4 regions of the Sphaerisporangium cinnabarinum genome follow, and region 1 is predicted to be linked to each of the others. Evidence: riboswitches for the same ligand, from Rfam matches in the RefSeq annotation. Region 1 holds a riboswitch; each other region holds the start of a gene.
The links. Region 1 has a riboswitch for thiamine pyrophosphate ahead of ACZ4MO_RS16305 (thiamine ABC transporter substrate-binding protein). Riboswitches for the same ligand answer to the same signal wherever they lie in the genome.
Positions count from the first base shown of each region.

Region 2: it holds a riboswitch for thiamine pyrophosphate, as region 1 does, so the genes downstream of both, thiO (glycine oxidase ThiO) here and ACZ4MO_RS16305 (thiamine ABC transporter substrate-binding protein) in region 1, are expected to answer to the same signal.
Region 3: it holds a riboswitch for thiamine pyrophosphate, as region 1 does, so the genes downstream of both, thiD (bifunctional hydroxymethylpyrimidine kinase/phosphomethylpyrimidine kinase) here and ACZ4MO_RS16305 (thiamine ABC transporter substrate-binding protein) in region 1, are expected to answer to the same signal.
Region 4: it holds a riboswitch for thiamine pyrophosphate, as region 1 does, so the genes downstream of both, ACZ4MO_RS07880 (ECF transporter S component) here and ACZ4MO_RS16305 (thiamine ABC transporter substrate-binding protein) in region 1, are expected to answer to the same signal.

Region 1 is NZ_JBVHRG010000011.1:175,698-180,333, forward strand. Features, by position in the region: gene ACZ4MO_RS16300 (ABC transporter permease) at 1-1,172, opposite strand, end outside; gene ACZ4MO_RS16305 (thiamine ABC transporter substrate-binding protein) at 1,264-2,355, opposite strand; TPP riboswitch at 2,438-2,542, opposite strand; gene ACZ4MO_RS16310 (ATP-binding cassette domain-containing protein) at 2,858-3,640, shown strand; gene ACZ4MO_RS16315 (ABC transporter permease) at 3,637-4,636, shown strand, end outside.
Region 2 is NZ_JBVHRG010000002.1:408,927-413,562, forward strand. Features, by position in the region: gene guaA (glutamine-hydrolyzing GMP synthase) at 1-1,049, opposite strand, end outside; gene thiE (thiamine phosphate synthase) at 1,137-1,850, opposite strand; TPP riboswitch at 1,895-1,997, shown strand; gene thiO (glycine oxidase ThiO) at 1,987-3,279, shown strand; gene thiS (sulfur carrier protein ThiS) at 3,285-3,518, shown strand; gene ACZ4MO_RS04855 (thiazole synthase) at 3,528-4,370, shown strand; gene ACZ4MO_RS04860 (ThiF family adenylyltransferase) at 4,469-4,636, opposite strand, start outside.
Region 3 is NZ_JBVHRG010000010.1:200,980-205,615, reverse strand. Features, by position in the region: gene ACZ4MO_RS15420 (DUF4862 family protein) at 1-622, shown strand, start outside; gene thiD (bifunctional hydroxymethylpyrimidine kinase/phosphomethylpyrimidine kinase) at 702-1,661, opposite strand; TPP riboswitch at 1,655-1,749, opposite strand; gene ACZ4MO_RS15410 (hypothetical protein) at 1,827-2,051, shown strand; gene ACZ4MO_RS15405 (SDR family NAD(P)-dependent oxidoreductase) at 2,123-3,007, opposite strand; gene pheT (phenylalanine--tRNA ligase subunit beta) at 3,004-4,636, opposite strand, start outside.
Region 4 is NZ_JBVHRG010000004.1:134,766-139,401, reverse strand. Features, by position in the region: gene ACZ4MO_RS07895 (TIGR03618 family F420-dependent PPOX class oxidoreductase) at 1-283, shown strand, start outside; gene ACZ4MO_RS07890 (Rv2578c family radical SAM protein) at 290-1,945, opposite strand; gene ACZ4MO_RS07885 (hypothetical protein) at 1,989-2,426, opposite strand; TPP riboswitch at 2,571-2,690, shown strand; gene ACZ4MO_RS07880 (ECF transporter S component) at 2,796-3,500, shown strand; gene ACZ4MO_RS07875 (ATP-binding cassette domain-containing protein) at 3,493-4,636, shown strand, end outside.

The DNA of each region.
Region 1 (4,636 bases):
CCCGCGCGCGAGCGCGGGCGCCGGGACACGACGAGCGCCACGAGTCCACCGACCACGACGGCGAGCACGGTCGCGAGCGCGGCGGTGCGCAGCGAGTTGCCCGCCGCCTCCCACACGGTGACGGACAGGGCGTTGCGCCCGCCCGTGGTGCCGAGGTTCGCGTAGTTGTCGAGGCCCCAGCCGCCGCCCGGGACGCGGAACGAGCGCACCACGAGGGTGCCGAGCGGGAGCCCGACGAGCACGACGACCACGGCCGCGGTGAGCGCCGCGGGCGCCAGGTCGCCCGTCGGGCGGCCGTCGCGCCACAGGCGCAGCGGGTGCGCGGACGACGCCGAGGACGACAGGTTCAGGGCCCGCTCGCGCCGGGCCCGCGTGCGGTTCGCGACGGTGAGCGCCGCAGCGACGACCACGAGCTGCACGACCGACAGCACCGCCGCGGTGCGCAGGTCGAGGAACTGGGTCGTCTGGATCCAGATCTCCGTCTCGATGGTCCCGTAGCGGATGCCGCCGAGCACGAGCACGACGCCGAACGCCGTCGCGCAGAAGAGGAAGACGATCGACGCGGCGCTCGTGATCGCGGGCGTCAGCGCCGGGAGCGTCACGGTGCGGAACGCGCGCCACGGCGTCGCGCCGAGGGCGCGCGCGGCCTGCTCGGCGCGCGGGTCGAGGTGCTCCCAGAGCCCGCCGACCGTGCGCACCACCACGGAGTAGTTGAAGAACACGAGCGCGACGACGATCGCCGCGAACGTCTCGTCGAGCTGCAGGAACCCCAGCGGGCCGCCCTGCACGAGCAGCGACCGGAACGCGACGCCGACGACGACGGTCGGCAGCACGAACGGGACCGTGACGAGCGCGCGCACGACCCGCCGCCCGGGGAACCGGCACCGGTACAGCACGTACGCGCCGGGCACGCCGAGCAGCAGCGACAGCGCCGTGCCGAGCACGGCCTGCCAGAGCGTGAGGCCGACGATCCGCCACGTGCGGGGCTCGGAGAAGACCTCCGCGAACCCCGAGAGGTCGAGGCCGCCGTCGTCCCCGACGAACCCGCGCGCCACGAGCGTGACGACCGGCCACGCGAAGAACACCCCGAGGAACGCGAGCGGCACGGCCGCCGCCAGACCCCACAGCACCCCGCGCCCGACGCCGCCCCGCCGGACCTCCCGACCCCTCACCACGGCTCTCCCCCGCGCGACCAGGGCTTCCCCTCGCGTGACCACGGCTCTACCCCGCGAGGTAGAGCCGTGGTCGCCCGGGGACCGGGGGTCAGTCGACGACCGTCGCCGTCCATGCCTTGATCCACTCGTCGCGGTGCGCCGAGACGTCCGCGGGCGCGACCTCGAAGGGCTCGTCGGCGAGCGGCGCGAGCTCGGCCCAGCCGTCGGGCAGCGCGACGGAGTCGTCGGCCGGGTACATGTACATCTGGTCCGCGACGTCGGCCTGGAACGTCTCGCTCACGAGGAAGTCGAGGAACTGCTGCGCGCCCTCGGGGTTCTTCGCGTTCGCGAGCACGCCCGCGTACTCGACCTGGCGGAAGCACGTGTCGAGCAGGGCGCCCGTGGTCGACGCGGAGCCGTCCTCGGTGAGCGTGAACGCGGGCGACGTCGAGTACGACAGCACGAGCGGGCGCGGGCCCGCGCCCTCCGAGCCGGAGAAGTCCACGTAGTACGCGTCCGACCAGCCGTCGACGACCTTCACGCCGTTGGCGCGCAGGTCCGCCCAGTAGTCCTCCCAGCCGTCCTCGCCGAACGCCCCGACGGTCGCGAGGAGGAACGCGAGGCCCGGCGACGACGTCGCGGGGTTGGTCACGACGAGGAGGTCCCGGTACTCGGGCTTCGCCAGGTCCTCGAGCGTCACGGGCTCGGGGATCCCCGCGTCGGCGAACCACGTGTGGTCCACGTTGACGCACACGTCCCCGAGGTCGACGGCGGTGAGCTCGCCGCCGTCGCCGACCGCGTACGACGCCGCGGACTCCGAGACGTCCGCGGGCGTGTACGGCTCGAGGACGCCCTCGTCGATGGCGCGCGACGCGAAGGTGTTGTCGATCCCGAACACGACGTCGCCGAGCGGCGAGTCCTTCGTGAGGATCAGCTGGTTGACCAGCGCACCGCCGTCTCCGGGCGCGACCTGCTCGACCGTGAGCCCGCTCTCCTCCTCGAACGCGGCGAGCACGTCGTGGCTCACCGCGAAGGAGTCGTGGGTCACCAGGGTGACCGTGCCCCCGCTGCCCGACGACGCGCCGTCGCCCCCGGCGCCGTCGCCGCCCGAGCAGGCCGCGAGGGCGAGGAGCGCGAGCGTCGCGCCCACGCCGGTCGCGAGGGCCCGGCCGCGGCGGCCGACGGTGGTCGTGTGCTGCATGTGTCCTCCCTGGACGTTCAGGAGGGGTCCACCAACCCGACGAGCCGCGCGCCGGGTGGGCGCGACGGACCGCGCGAGCAGGTGATCGAGATTCCCGACTTCCTCCACCGGTGCTAACCGGATCAGGTTCGAGGGTCTGCGGTGGTCCGCACTCTCAGCTCCTCCAGGAGCTCCCCTGTCGTTCACCGCGAGCCTACACCGGCCCCTCACCCCGAGAGTCCCCTGAGAGGACCCTGAGCACGGGCGACCGCGGACCAGGGGCGGCTCGGGGCTCGTCCCCGATGCCGCGGGCGTGCGCGTCGCGGGAGGGTCGGTACGGCCGCCGGGAGCCCGGCGGCCACCAGGACACGACGCGGCGCGGTGAGCCACGACGCGCCGGCAGGGGCACGACGAGAGGACGGACGAGGACGTGACGACGACAGGTGCGGCACAGCGGAGCACCCCGCGCGAGGGCCCGCCCGCTGAGAGCGCTGAGGGCGCTGAGGGCGGTGCGCGACCCGCGATCGCGACCGCGCGCGGGCTGGTGAAGACGTACGGGCGCGGCGAGGCCGCGGTCCGGGCGCTCGACGGCGTGGACGTGGACGTCGAGAAGGGTCGGCTGACCGCGATCATGGGCCCGTCCGGGTCCGGGAAGTCCACGCTCCTGCACTGCCTCGCAGGGCTCGACTCCCCCACGGCGGGGACCGTCGTCGTCGACGGAGAGACCGTCTCCGCGATGAGCGAGCGCCGGCTGACGCGCCTGCGGCGCACGCGCCTGGGGTTCGTCTTCCAGTCGTTCAACCTCGTGCCGACGCTCACGGCGGAGGAGAACATCGTGCTGCCGCTCGCGATCGCCCGCCGTCCCGTCGACCGGGAGTGGTTCGACCGCGTGGTCGACGCCGTGGGCCTGCGCCCCCGCCTGGGGCACCGGCCCGCCGAGCTGTCGGGCGGGCAGCAGCAGCGCGTCGCGTGCGCGCGGGCGCTCGTGTCGCGTCCCGCGATCGTGCTGGCGGACGAGCCGACGGGGAACCTCGACTCGCGCGCCGCCGCGGAGGTCCTGGGCTTCCTGCGCGCGTCCGTGGACGACCTCGGCCAGTCCGTCGCGATGGTCACGCACGACCCGACCGCCGCGTCGTACGCCCACCGGGTGCTCTTCCTCGCGGACGGCCGCCTCGTGACCGAGCTCCACGACCCGACGCCGCAGGCGGTCCTCGACACGCTGGGCGCCCTCACGCCCGCCGCGCCGTCGCCGGCGCACGCGCCCGCGGGCGCCGCCGGGGTGCCGACGACGGCGGCCGCCCGATGATGGGCCGGATCGCGCTGCGCGGCGTGCGCGCGCACGGCGCGCAGCTCGTCCTCTCGGTCCTCGCGGTGACGATCGGCGTCGCGTTCGTGACCGGGACGTTCGCCCTGCGTGCGATGCTCGCCACCACGTTCGACGGCATCGTCGCCTCGTCGGTCCAGGCGGACGCGTACGTGCGCGGCGCGTCGTCGGCCGGGGACGCGCTGATGTCGGCGTCGGCCCAGGTGGGCGGTGCGCGCAGCCTCGTCCCGGCGGACCTGGCGCGCGACCTCGGCGCGCGCGACGACGTCGCGCTCGCGCTCCCGGACGTGAGCGGTCCCGCGGTGCTCGTGGGCGCGGACGGGACCGCGGTCCTCGGCAGCCAGGCGCCGAGCATCGGCGTCGCCTACGACCCCCGCGACCCCGGCCCGCAGGTGGTCGACGGCCGCGCACCCCGCGACGGTGGCGAGGTCGCGCTCGAGTCGGCGACGCTCGCGTCGTCGGGCCTCGCGGTGGGCGGCACGACCGACGTCGTGCTGGGCGACGCCGTGCGGCCCGTGCGCGTGGTCGGCGAGGTCTCGCTGTCCGCGCCGATGGCGGGCGCGACGATCGTCCTGCTCGACGCCGGGACCGCCGCCGCGACGTACGCGCCCGACGGCCTCGTCCCGTCGGTCGCTCTGTACGCGGCCGACGACGTCTCCCCGGAGGCGCTGCGGGACGCCGTCGCGACCGCGCTCCCCGCGGGCGCCGAGGCGCTGACGGGGGCGGAGCTGCGCGCCGAGACGAGCGAGGCGATCACCGACCAGCTCGGGTTCGTCTCGACGTTCCTGCTGGTGTTCGCCGCGCTCGCGCTGTTCGTCGGCACGTTCATCATCACCACCACGTTCTCGATGCACGTCCGACGCCGCACGCGCGAGCTCGCGCTCCTGCGCGCGGTGGGCGCGTCGCCCGGGCAGGTGTTCGGCTCCGTGGTAGGGCAGGCGGCGGTCGTCGGGGCCGTGGGCGCGCTGCTCGGCGTCG
Region 2 (4,636 bases), on a different contig from region 1:
TTCGCCGCGCCCTCGCCGCCGCCGGACTCGACGACGTCCGGGTAGAGGGTGCCCTGCACGAGGAACTTCACCTCGGCGCCGTGCTCGCCCGCGTCCTCGACGATCTGGCGCGCCGCGTCCTCGAACACGCGGATGAACTCACGGCCGATGATCTTGCGCTTCGTCTCCGGGTCGCTGTGCCCGGCGAGCGCAGTGAGGAACCGCTCCTTCTCGTCGCGGATCACGAGGTTGACGCCCGTCGCCGCGACGAAGTCGCGCTCGATCTGCTCGACCTCGCCCGCGCGCATCAGCCCGTGGTCGACGTGCACGCACGTGAGCTGGTCGCCCACCGCGCGCTGCACGAGCGCCGCGGCGACGGCGGAGTCCACGCCGCCCGAGAGCGCGCAGATGACGCGCGCGTCGCCCACCTGGGCGCGGATCGCCGCGACCTGGTCCGCGATGACGTTGCCGGGCGTCCAGTCCGGGGCGAGTCCCGCGCCGTCGTACAGGAAGTGCTCCAGCACCGTCTGGCCGTGCGCGGAGTGCTTGACCTCGGGGTGCCACTGCACGCCGTAGAGGCGGCGCTCGCGGTCCTCGAACGCGGCGACCGGCGAGCCGGACGACGTCGCGAGGACCTCGAAGCCCTCGGGCGCGCGGTGCACGGCGTCGCCGTGGCTCATCCACGTGGTCTGGTTCTGCGGCGTGCCGTCGAGCAGCACGCCCGCGGCGCACACCTCGACCTCGGTGCCGCCGTACTCGCGCAGGCCCGTCTGGGCGACCTCGCCGCCGAGCGCCTTCGCCATGGCCTGGAAGCCGTAGCAGATGCCCATGACGGGGACGCCGGCCTCGAACAGCGCCGGGTCGACGAACGGGGCGCCCGTCGCGTACACGGACGAGGGACCGCCCGAGAGGATGATCGCGGCCGGGTCCTTGGCGAGCATCTGCTCGACCGTGAACGTGTGCGGCACGATCTCGGAGTAGACGTTGGCCTCGCGCACGCGGCGCGCGATGAGCTGCGCGTACTGGGCGCCGAAGTCGACGACGAGCACGGGCCGCGGTGTCGAGGCCACCTCGGCGGTGGTGGGGGTGTCGGGAGCGGTGGCGGGTGACGTCACCCGCCCAGGATAGTCGCCGTGCGGCGAGGCTCGTCCCGCGTCTCAGGCGTCGGCGCGCGCGACGGCGCGCTCCAGGACCCGCTCGCGCAGGGCGCGGGCGGCCGCCTCCGGGTCGCTCGCCCCGGTGATCGCGCGCACCACCACGATCCGGGTCGCGCCCGCGTCGAGGACCGCGTCGAGCCGGTCCGCGTCGATGCCGCCGATCGCGAACCAGGGCGTCGCGGGCCGGGTCGCCGCGACGTCCCGCAGCAGGTCGAGGCCGACGGCGGCGCGTCCCGGCTTCGTCGGGGTCGCCCACAACGGGCCCACGCAGAAGTAGTCCACCGCCGGGTCGGCCTCCGCCGCGGCCGCCTGCGCGGCCGAGTGCGTGGACCGGCCGAGGACGGGCCCCGCGCCCAGCAGCGCCCGGACCGCCGGCACGGGCAGGTCGCCCTGACCCATGTGCACGACCGGGGCGCCCGTGACCGACGCCACGTCCGCCCGGTCGTTCACGGCCCACAGCGCGCCGTGCTCCGTCGCGACCCGCGCGACGACCTCCTGGAGCTCGAGCTCGCGCGCGACGTCGAGCGTCTTGTCGCGGAGCTGCACGACGTCCACCCCGCCCGCGAGCGCCGCCCGCAGGAAGTCCTCGAGGTCGCCGCGCTCCTCGCGCGCGTCCGTGCAGAGGTACAGGCGGGCGTCGGCGAGCCGGGCGCGTGCGGCGTCCGTCGCCGCCGGGGCGAGGGCGGCCAAGGTGGTGGAGGTCTCGGAGCTCACCCGCGGGAGCCTAGCCCCGGCGCGTCCGCCGCAGGAGGTACTGTGGCCGACAGCACGGGAGCCCCGCACGGGGCTGAGAGGGCGTCGCCGCCGACCGTCGAACCTGATCTGGGTCATGCCAGCGAAGGGAGCGCACATGAGCCTGTCCGTCCACTCGTCCGCGGGTGGCTCCGCCGTGCCCGGCGAGGCGCGCGACGTCGTCGTCGTCGGGGGCGGGATCGTCGGCCTCGCCGTCGCGTGGCGTGCGGCGAGCGCGGGCATGACCGTCACGGTGCTCGATCCGGCGCCGGGCGCGGGCGCGACGCACGCCGCCGCGGGGATGCTCGCACCGGTGACCGAGGCCGACTTCGGGGAGGAGGCCGCCCTGCGGCTCCACCTCGCGGCCGCTGCGGCGTGGCCCGCGTTCGGCGCGGACCTGCACGCGGCGACGGGGGCGGACGTCGGGCTGCGGACCGCCGGGACGCTCACTCTCGCCTACGACGCGGACGACCTCGCGCTGCTCCGTCGCGTCCTCGCCCTGCACGCGGTGCACGGTCTCGCGTCGCACGAGCTCACCGTCGCCGACGCGCGCCGCCGCGAGCCCTACCTCGGGCCGCGCGTCGCCGGGGCCGCGTGGGCGCCCGCGGACCACGCGGTCGACCCGCGGGCGACGCACGCCGCGCTGCTCGCGGTGCTCGGCCGACGCGACGCCCCAGGCGCGAGCTCGGCCACCGGGGCGCGCGTCGTCCGCGCGGCCGCGACCCGGCTCGCGCTCGACCCGGCCGGGCGCGTCGTCGGCGTGCACGACGACGCGGGCCGGCTCCACCGCGCGGGTGCGGTCGTCGTTGCGGCGGGCTGGCAGTCGGGCGCCCTGCTCGCGGGCGTGCCGGGCGTCGTCGTGCCCACCCGCCCGGTGAAGGGACAGACGCTGCGGCTCGACGCGGGCCCGGACCTCGCGCTGGAGCACGTCGTGCGCGGGCTGGTGCAGGGCCGGCCGGTGTACGTCGTGCCGCGCGACCCGGAGCCTGGTGGGCCGCGCGCCGGGCACCGGGAGGTCGTCGTGGGGGCGACCACCGAGGAGAACCCCGACGACCGCCGCGCCACCGCCGGCGGCGTCTTCGCGCTCCTGCGGGACGCGCGTGCCCTCCTGCCGGGGATCGACGAGGCCGCCCTGGTCGAGGTGACGCCGCGGGCCCGCCCGGCGACCCCGGACAACCTTCCGCTCGTCGGGCCCACGGACGTCCCGGGGCTGCACCTCGCGACGGGCCACGGCCGCAACGGCATCCTGCTCGCCCCGCTCACGGCCGACGCCGTCGTCGCCGGGCTCGGCGGCCTTCCCGGGGACGACGGGACCGAGCCCGGCGGGACCGCCCCCGGGGACGACGTCGCGACCGCCCTCGCGACCGCCCGCACCGACCGCTTCGTCCGCACCGCCACGACACCGAGGTGAGACCCGTGACCGCACCCGCACCGACCGCGCTCGTCAACGGCGAGCCGTACCCGCTCGACGGCGACGTCGACCTGGAGCGGCTCGTCGCCGCGCTCGTCCCCGCCTACGTCGCCGACGGCACGCCGCAGGGCGTCGCGGTGGCGGTCGGGGACGCCGTCGTGCCGCGCGGCGCCTGGGCGACGACCGTCGTCGCCCCCGGGGACCGCATCGAGATCGTCACCGCCGTCCAGGGCGGCTGAGGAGGACCCATGACCACGACCGACCTCTCCCCCGCCACCGCGAGCGGCCCGGCCGGTGTCGACGACCCGCTCGTCGTCGCCGGCACCCCGATCGGGTCCCGCCTCGTCATGGGCACCGGCGGGGCCGCGAACCTGCTCACGCTCGAGGACGCGCTCGTCGCGTCGGGCACCGCCCTGACCACCGTCGCGATGCGGCGCGTCGCCGTCCGTGCCGGCGGCGACGCGAGCCCCGACGCGGGGATCTGGGCGCTGCTCGCCCGCCTCGGCATCCGCGCGCTGCCCAACACCGCCGGGTGCTTCTCCGTGCGCGAGGCCGTGCTCACCGCGCGCCTCGCGCGCGAGGCGTGCGGCACCGAGTGGGTCAAGCTCGAGGTGATCGCCGACGACGTGACCCTCCTGCCCGACCCGGTCGGCCTCGTCGAGGCGGCCGACCAGCTCGTCCGCGACGGGTTCGTCGTGCTGCCGTACACGAACGACGACCCGATCCTCGCGCGCCGGCTGGAGGACGTCGGCTGCGCGGCCGTCATGCCCCTGGGGGCGCCCATCGGCACCGGGCTCGGCATCCTCAACCCGCGCAACATCGAGGCGATCGCCGCCGCGGCCCGGGTGCCCGTGATCCTCGACGCGGGGATCGGCACGGCGTCCGACGCCGCGCTCGCCATGGAGCTCGGCTGCGACGGCGTGCTCCTCGCGACGGCCGTCACGCGCGCCGCCGACCCGGTCCGCATGGCCCACGCGATGCGCCTCGCCGTCGAGTCGGGCCGGCTCGCCGCGGGCGCCGGGCGCATCCCCCGCCGCGAGGGCGCCCTCGCGAGCTCGTCCCCCCAGGGCCGCCTCGACCTCGCCCTCTGACCGAAGACCCGTGGTGGGGCCGACCATGCGGACACAGCCCACGAGCCGCCCTGCACGAGCGGCAGACGCATGCTCGGCATCGGCGCTGACGATCCGGGCTACGGGACGTTGGCCTCCTGGGCCTCCAGGAGGGCGGGGACGCCGCCGACCACGGAGCGCGCGTCGATGCCCGCGGCGCGGGCGACGTCGGCGACGCGGGCCGACCGGCCGCCGACCGCGCACACCACGAGCACCGGGCGGTCGGCCGGCAGGTCCGCGAGCGCCGC
Region 3 (4,636 bases), on a different contig from region 1:
CGGTCCCGGCCGCGGGTCCGGCGCGGCGCTCGCGCGCAGCCTCACGGAGCTGGCCGCCGTCGCGCCCGCCGGGCTGCCGCTCGTGGTGGAGCACTGCGACGCGCCACGCCCGTGGGGCGTCGCGGAGAAGGGGTTCCTCGCGCTCGACGACGAGATCGCCGCCGTCGCGCGCGCCGCCCGGGACACCGGCCACCCGCTGCACGTCGGGCTCAACTGGGGCCGGTCCGCCATCGAGGGGCGCAGCGCCGCCACGCCCGTCGAGCACGCACGGGCTGCCGCCGCCGCGGGCCTCCTCGCGAGCGCGATGCTCTCGGGTGCCAGCGGGAGCCCGGGCCGGTGGGGCGCTCCGTGGGCGGACGCGCACGTGCCGCCCCACGGCCCCGACCCCGCGCTCCCCGGCCCCGACGAGACGATGCTCGGCCCGGCCGAGGTGCGCGAGTTCCTCGCCGCGGCCGGTCCCGTCCCGCTCGTCGGCGCCAAGGTGACCACGCGGCCCGCGGACGCCCCGCCCGCGCAGCGTCTCGCCGTCGCGCGCGCGACGCTCGCCGTGCTCCGCGACGCGCTGGCCGCCGTCGCCCCCGACATCGGTGCCGATCGCGCAGCGAGCCGCCCCGCCGGCTGAGCGCGTCCCGCGGGCCGCGCCCGTCCCGGCTCGACCCCGAGCCCGACCGGGCGCAGCTCGCGCCCGACCCCGCGCAACCTCAGCCCCGCGGCACGGGCGCCGAGCGGTGCAGGTGGTCGACGGGCCCGCGGCCGGTCCCCACCCGCAGAGCGGCACCGGCGCGCAGCGCGCCCGTGAGCCACTCCTTCGCCTCGCGCGCGGCCTCCTCCCAGCTCGCGCGCTGCGGTCGCAGCGCCGCGAGCGCCGCCGAGAGCGAGCACCCGGTGCCGTGGGTGTGGGGCGTGTCGACGCGCTCGGCGTCGAACGTCGTGACGGTGGCCGCCCCCGGCACGCGACCCGACGTCGGCCCGGGCGCGGGGACGACGAGCGCGTCGGGCGACGTGCGCCCGGTGAGGTGGCCGCCCTTGAGCAGCACGACGGCGCCGCTCGCCGCCGCGTACGACGTCGCCTGGCACAGGGCGTCGTCCCACGTCGTCGCGGGCTCCCGCCCGCCGAGGACGGCGAGCTCGGGCAGGTTCGGCGTGACGACGTCCGCGCGCGCCGCGAGGTCGCGCACGGCCTGCTCGGCGCCCGCGTCGAGCAGGCGGTGACCGGACGTGGCGACCATCACCGGGTCCAGGACGACCCACGGCCGCGGACCACCCGCGGCGGCGAGGTCGTCGAGCCACTCCCCGACCGTGCGGGCGTTCGCCTCGTCCGCCACCATGCCGATCTTCACCGCGTCGACCTCGACGTCGTCCGACACGGCGTCGAGCTGCGCGCGCAGGAACGCCGGCCCGGGGACGTGCACCGACCGCACGCCGTGGGTGTTCTGCGCGACGAGCGCCGTCGTGACGGCCATGCCGTAGGCGCCGTGCGCGCAGAACGTCTTGAGGTCGGCCTGGATCCCGGCGCCGCCGGTCGGGTCGGTCCCCGCGACGGACAGGACGCGGGGGCGGGACGGAGCCGGGTCGGGCCCCCGGCCCGGGTCGGGGCGACGGTCACGGTCCGCGCGGGCGGGGACCGGGTCGGAGGTGTGCCGGGGCAGGGCGAGCGTCATCGCGCGGACATCCCTTCGCTGGTACGAGCCAGATCAGGTTCGACGGGTCTCATCTCAGCCCCGGTGCGGGGCACCCCGTGTCGCGGGCCATGCTACGCGGCGGGCCGCGCGCTTTTCACCCGCCCCGACGCGTGAGACGACGCGCGTGCGCGCGTCTTTCCGGGTATGACGCAGCACGTCGCCCCCGCGACCCGCCCCTTCCTGCCGGACGCACCCGTCCCGGTGCAGGTGCCCGCCCTCTGCACGACCTACGACCGGGACGGTCGGCGGGTCGTGCTCACGGGCGTCATCACGCACGACGCGGGCGGCCTCGTGGCCTTCGAGTACGAGCACCCCGAGCGGGGCCTGTGGCACGTGTGGGTCGACCGGGACACGTGCGCTCCCCGGTGACCGGTGCCCCGGACGCACGGACGCCGCCCGACCGGGGGGTCGGGCGGCGTCGCCGTGCGGGGTGCGCGCGCTCAGCGGGCGGGGAGCTCTCCCGGCATCGGGTCGTCGGCGCCCCAGCGCGTGACGCGCAGCCGACGGCCGTCCGGCCCGGGCAGCGCGACGCCTGCCCGGGCGGCCTCCTGGGCGGCCGTGCGGAGCGAATCGGGCGAGTCGTGCGTCACGCGGACGAACGCCCCCGAGAACGCGTCGAGCTCGCCGCGGGCGATCGCGACGACCATCTCGACCGTGCGCTCGACGGGCGTCCACTCCGTGCGGCCCTCGTGCATGACCATGGACGCCGTCATGTCGGTCTGCACGACGCCCGGCGACACCTCGAAGGTCCGCAGCCCGAGCGCGTGGCCCGAGCGGTGCAGGTTCGCCCCGAGGCGCAGGAGCGCCGTCTTGCTCGCGTTGTACGCGCTCGCGCCCTCCATGTCGTGCGAGCCCGCGCCGCTGCTGAGGTCGACGACGCGGCCGCCGCCGCGCGCGAGCATCCCGGGGACGACCGCGCGCGCGAGCAGGAACGGCCCGCGCACGTTGGTCTCCAGGACGGCCCACCACTCGTCGGGGTCCGCCTCCCACAGCGGCACCTCGGCGTCGACCCGGCCCGCGTTGTTGACGAGCAGGTCCACGCTCCCGAGCGCGACCTCGGCCTCGCGGACGGCCGCGGCCACCGCCGCCGCGTCGGTCACGTCCGCCGTGACGACGACGGCCCGGCCCGCGCCGTCGAGGGCGGCGATCTCGTCGGCCACGCCCGCGAGCCGGCCCGCGTCGCGCGCGAGGAGCGCGACGTCGAGGCCGGCCGCGGCGAGCCCGACGGCGACCGCGCGGCCGATGCCGCGCGACGCCCCGGTGACGAGCGCGGTGCGGGCGGGCGCGACGTCCGGCGCCGCGCCCGGCCCCGGTGCGCCGCTCATGCGCGCAGCTCCGCCCCGACGCGCTCGCGCGCGGCGGCCACAGCGCCCTCCCGGACCCGCGCGACGTCGTCGGCGGTGAGGGTGCGGTCCGCGGCGCGCAGCCGCAGCGAGAACGCGAGCGACTTGCGCCCGGCGCCCACCTGCTCGCCCGTGAAGACGTCGAACAGCGCGACCTCCTCGGCGAGCTCGCCGGCGCCCTCGACGACCGCGGCGCGCAGGGCCTCGGCCGGCACGTCGGCAGCGACGACGAACGCGAGGTCCTCCTTCGCCGCCGGGAACCCGGAGACCGGGGTCGCCTGGACGGGCTCGTCTGACGCACCGGCGACGAGCGCCGTCAGGTCGAGCTCGAACGCCACGGAGCGGGCGGGCAGGCCGACGTTCTCCAGCACCTTGGGGTGCAGCTCGCCCGCGTGCCCGACGACCGTCCCGTCGGCGAGCTCGAGGCGCGCGCAGCGGCCGGGGTGGAACGGGGCCCGCGCGGTGTCCGCGACGACGCGCACGGCGTCGTCCCCCCGCAGACCGGCGCGGTCCGCGACCAGGCGTGCCGCGTCGACCGCGTCCGTCCAGTCCGCCGGACGGCCGGGGCCCCACCAGCCCGCCCGCTCGCGACGACCGACCAGGACGCCCGCGACGTGGCGCGGCTGCGCGGGGAGCGCGGCCTCGATCGCGGCGAGGTCGTCGTCGGAGGGACGCACACCGCCGGGCAGCGACGGCGCGGCCGGGGCGCCCGGGCGCGGGTGCGTCACGAGCCCGACCTCGAACACGGCGACGTCCGCGAGCCCGCGGCCCACGTTGCGGCGCGTGGTCTCCAGGAGCGTGCTCAGCACGTCCGTGCGCATCAGGGGGCGGTCGTCGGCCAGCGGGTTGAGCAGGCGCAGGGCCCGGCGGCGCTCGTCGTCCGCGGGGATCCGCAGCGCGTCGAGCTCGCCCTCGCCGACGAACGGGTAGCTCAGCGTCTCGACGAACCCGTGCTCGGCGAGCGCCCGGGCGACCGACCGGCGCACGCGCTGCTCGCGCGTGAGCCCGCGCCCGCCGGGCGCCGCGGGGAGCACCGACGGGATCTCGTCGTACCCGACGAGGCGCGCGACCTCCTCGACCAGCTCGGCCGGCTCGGTGAGGTCGGGGCGCCACGACGGCGGGGTCACGACGACGACGCCCGTCGCGGCGGCGTCGTCCGCGTCGACCGTGCACCCGATCGCTCCGAGCGTCCCGACGACCTGCTCGAGCGTGTACGGCACGCCGACGAGGCGCTCGGCCTCGCCGACGGGCAGGCGGATCGGGGCGGGCGTGGTCACCCGGTCGAGGTCGCTGACGGCCGGGTCCGCGGTCCCGCCGCCCAGCTCGACGAGCAGGTCGACGACGCGCTGCGCCGCGACCGCGGGCAGCAGCGGGTCCACCCCGCGCTCGAACCGCTTCGCCGCCTCGCTCGACAGCTTGTGGCGGCGCGACGTGCGCGCGACCGTCACGGGGTCGAAGTGCGCGGCCTCGACGAGCACCGCCGTCGTCTCCGGCCCGACCTCCGACGAGGCGCCGCCCATGACGCCCGCGAGCCCGAGCACGCGCGCGCCGCGCGCGCCGTCGGGGCTGTCGGTGATGAGCAGGTCCTCCGGGTCAAGCGCGCGGTCCACG
Region 4 (4,636 bases), on a different contig from region 1:
GGCGGTCAACGTGCGCCGCGACGCGCGCGCGTCGCTCCTGTCGCTGGGCGAGCGGTTCTCCGACCCGTGGGTGCAGGTCGACGGCGAGGCGGAGGTGATCGACCTGCCCGGGTCGGTCGAGCCGCTCGTCGACTACTACCGGGCCGTCAGCGGCGAGCACCCGGACTGGGACGAGTACCGCGCGGCGATGGTCAGCCAGGGCAAGTCTCTCGTGCGGCTGACGATCACGCGCTGGGGACCAGTCGCAACCGGCGGCTTCCCGGCGCGCCTCGCCGACGCCTGAGACCGGTCAGAACAGGACCTGCTCGACTCCCCCGCCGACGACGTCGAGCCCGCCGCCGTCCATCGGCATGCCCGCGAGCGCCCCGCCGTAGCCGGCGCGCGCGTCCTGCGGCGCCGGGTCGACGGCGAGGCTGCCGGCCGGGTAGGCGCCGTCCGTCGGCGGCCCTGGCCGGCGTCGCCGGTCGCCGGGCTCGCCGCGGCGGAACCGGCCCTCGACGCCCGCGGGGCCGCGGTGCCCCGCGACTCCGAACCCGCGCGCCTCGAGCATCGGCCGCACCCGGTCCCACAGCCAGGACCGGTACGCCGTCGAGGCGTACGTGCCGCGCGCGTACACGCGCTCGTAGCCGGGGACGAGCCGCGGGTGCTCGCGCGCGAGCCAGCCCATGTACCACTCGCGCGTACCGGGCTTGAGGTGCAGCGGCAGCACGGTGACGCCCGTCGCGCCCGCGTCCTTGACGGCGTCGAGCAGCTCGGTGAGCGCCCGCGTGGAGTCGGTGAGCCACGGCAGCACGGGGGCGACCATGACGCCGCACGGCAGGCCGGCCTCCCGGACGGTGCGGACGAGGTCGAGCCGCGCGCGCGGCGACGGCGTGCCGGGCTCGACGCTCGCCTGGAGCTCGGGGTCCAGGAGCGCGAGGGACACGCCGATCCCGACCTCGACGCGCGAGGCGGCGTCGACGAGCAGGGGCAGGTCGCGGCGCAGGAGCGTGCCCTTGGTCAGCACGGAGAGCGGCGTGCCCGACCCGGCGAGGGCGTCGATGATGCCGGGCATGAGGCGGTAGCGTCCCTCGGCGCGCTGGTACGGGTCGGTGTTGGTGCCCAGCGCGACGGCCTCGCGCGCCCAGGACGGTCGGGCGAGCTCGGCGCGCAGCACGTCGTCCACGTTGACCTTGACCACGACCTCCCGGTCGAAGTCCTCGCCCGCGTCGAGGTCGAGGTACTCGTGCGTGGGGCGGGCGAAGCAGTTGTGGCTCACGACCCCCGCGGCGACGAAGTCGCGCGTGCCGGTCGTGATGTCGACCAGCTCCGTCACCTCCCCCGGCCCGTCGAGGGCCTCGAGGGAGTCGACGCGCAACGCCTCGCCGCCGGTGACGTCCTGGCCGTCGAGGACGGGCCGCCCGTCCGCGAGCGCCGCGGCGCCCGGCCCGACGAGCACGTCGCCGAGCGCCAGGCGGGCGCGGTGCCCGGCGCCGCCGACGACGTGGCGCCAGCCGCGCTCGGTGAGGAACCGGTGGTCGCCGCTCGCGACGAGGCGCGTGCCGTCGGCGAGGGTCACCCGGTAGGCGCGCTTGCGGGTGGTCCAGCGGTCGAGGACGCGGGTGCGCACGTAGCGCCGGTACGCGCCGTGGGGGGCGGTGCCGACGATCTCGTCGCCGACGCGCAGCTCGCCGATCGCCCGCTGCGTGCCGTCGGCCAGGAGCACGGGCGTGCTCGGCGCGAGGCAGTAGGAGCACGCGTGGCTGCACCCGCGGTACGGGTTGACCGTCCAGCGGAAGGGCATGCGCGACATCGCCGGGACCTTCGACAGCGCGCTCTTGGCCGTGACCTCGTGGAACGTGATCCCCGCGAACTCGGGCGTGCGCACGCTGCGGACGAGGCCCATGCGCTCCAAACCGGGAAGCGCGCCGTCGTCCGCGCCGAGCGCCTGTCCGTCCCACCGCATCGCGCCATTCGAACAACTGTTCGAACCCGCTGTCAAGGACGGGTCATCCGCCGGCGGACCACGTCTTGAGCAGCGCCAGGTTCCCGAGGGGGATGTGGTGGCCGATGCGGGGGTGGTCGAGCGCGACGCCGACGACCCCTGCTGCGGCGAAGGACGCAACGTAGTCGATCGCCGCCGGCACGGGCACGCCGAGCAGCGGCACGGAGCCGGTCCCTTCGGCCGCCAGCCCGAGCGCCCGGGCCGCCTCGTCCGCGCGCGGGGCGCTGCTGTAGAGGCAGATCATGGGCCCCTGGTCCGCGGAGACGGCGTACGGACGCGGCTGGTCCTCGGGCCCTCGGGCGATGAAGAACCACGTGCCGAGGCGCGCCGCCTGCCGCCACAGCGCGATCTGCGCCGACGTGTCGCCCGCGGGCGCGCTCCGCACGGCCTCGTCGAGGCGGTCCAGCTCCGCGACGGCCGCGGGGTCGTTGTCTCGGGTCATGCGCGCTGCCTCGTTCCTCGTCGTCGGAGCCCGTCCCCGGTCCGCGCGGGCGCCTCGTCGCCGTCACCTTCTCACGGTGCCCGGACGTCCCGGTGGGTGAGACGCCGGGATTGTCCGGCGGACGTCCAGGCCCTAGGGTCGGGCCGAACGCCTCCGGGGAGCGCACGAGCGCTGAGAGTGCAGGTCGGACACCCGTCCCCCCTGCAGACCCGTGGAACCTGATCTGGTTCGTACCAGCGAAGGGAGCAGGGCCGACGTCACCGTCCCCTGCGCGCTCGTGCCCGCGCCCCGCGCGTGCCGTCCGCGCGGGGGCAGCGGTGGCGCGCCGTCGTGCACCCTCCGCCCCGGGGGCCCGACGGAGGGAACCGCATGACCGAGCCCCGCACCACCCCGCCCCGGGAGACCCCGCCCACCAGCACGCCCGGCCCGCCGGCCGACGCCGTGCCCCCGGCGCCCGGTCCCGGAGACCGCACCGTCACCGCTCCCCCGGCCCGCGCCCGGCGCCGTGGCCTCACGCTCCACGAGACGGTCCTCGTCGCCGTCCTGGGCGTCGTGTTCGGGTTCGTCTACTGGGCGTTCGTGCAGCTCTGGGCCCCGCTCCAGCTCGCCATGGGGCCGCTCGCGGACCTTGCCGCGAACGTGCTCGCGGGCGCGTGGATCGTCGTGGGCCCGCTCGCGACGTACATCGTGCGCAAGCCGGGCGTCGGCATCCTCACCGAGACGCTCGCGGCGCTCGTCGAGGTGGTCTTCCTCGCGTCGCCCGCAGGCCCGCTGCTCGTCCTCGTGGGGCTCGTCCAAGGGGTGGGCGCGGAGATCCCCTTCGCGCTGACCCGGTACCGCCGCTACGGCTGGTGGGTTTTCGTCGCGTCGGGCGTCAGCGCGGCGCTCGTCACCTACGCGTTCAACGCGGTCCGGTTCGGCTGGCTCGGGCAGGACTGGGCGATGCTCCGGCTCGGCGTGCAGGTCGTCTCGTGCGTCGTGCTGTGCGGGATCGCGGCGCGCCTCCTCGGCGACGCCCTCTCCCGCACCGGCGCGCTCGACGCCTTCGCGATCGGCACGGACCGCCGTGGCTGAGGTGCGGGACGCCGCGGCGGACGTCATGCCCGGCACCGTGCCGGGCACCGTGCCCGACGCCGTCTCCGCCGCGGGCCTGACCGTCACCGTGGGCCACGACGCGACGTGCGTGCTCGACGACCTCACCCTGACCGTCCCCGCGGGGACGGGGCTGCTCGTGCTCGGCCCCTCGGGCTGCGGGAAGTCCACGCTGCTGCGCGCGCTCGTCGGCGTCGTGCCCCACACGCTCCCGGGCACCGTCACGGGCGACCTGCGCGTGACGGGCGTCGACCCGCGCGCCACGACCCCCGCGGGGCTCGCCGCGCGCGTCGGCCTCGTCCAGCAGCGGCCGGGTGACCAGCTCTGCCTCGGCCGCGTCGACGAGGAGCTGCGGTTCGCGCTCGAGAACCGGGCGGCGGACCCGCGCACCATGGACGCCCGCGCCGCAACCGCTCTCGCCGCTGCCGGTGCGGGCCACCTGCACGACCGACCGACCCACGCGCTGTCGGGCGGCGAGGCGCAGCGCGTCGCCCTCGCGGCGGCGCTCGTCGCCGACCCCGAGCTCGTGGTCCTCGACGAGCCGACGGCGTTCCTCGACCCGGCCGCGGCGCACGAGGTGGGGACGCTCGTGGGCGGGCTCGTCCGGGCGCCCGGACCGGACCCGCACGGAACACCCCGCCGGTCGGTCGTGCTCGTCGAGCACCGCCTCGACGACGTCGGGACGCTCCCGGACGCGACCCTCGTGCTCGACCGCACGGGCCGCGCCGTCGCGCACGGCCCCACGACCGCCGTCCTGCGCGCGCACGCCGCCACGCTCGCCGCGCTCGGGTGCTGGCTGCCGCTCGACGTCCGGCTCGAGCGGGCCGGGGCCCCCGGACCGCTCGGTGCCCCCGCGACCGACGCCTGGCTCGTCGACCTCGCGCGCACCGCAGACCCGCGCCCCTCGGATCCGCGGGCACCGGTCCCGGGCGCCTCGGACGCCGGTCCGAGTGCGCCCGGCCCGGTCGCCCTCCGCGCCCGTCGTCTCGCGGTGCACCGCGCCATGGCAGGCCGCCGACGACGCGGGCGGGACGAGACGCCGGTGGTGCACGACGTCGACCTCGACGTCCGCGCGGGCGAGGTGCTCGCGGTGGTGGGGCCGAACGGGGGCGGCAAGT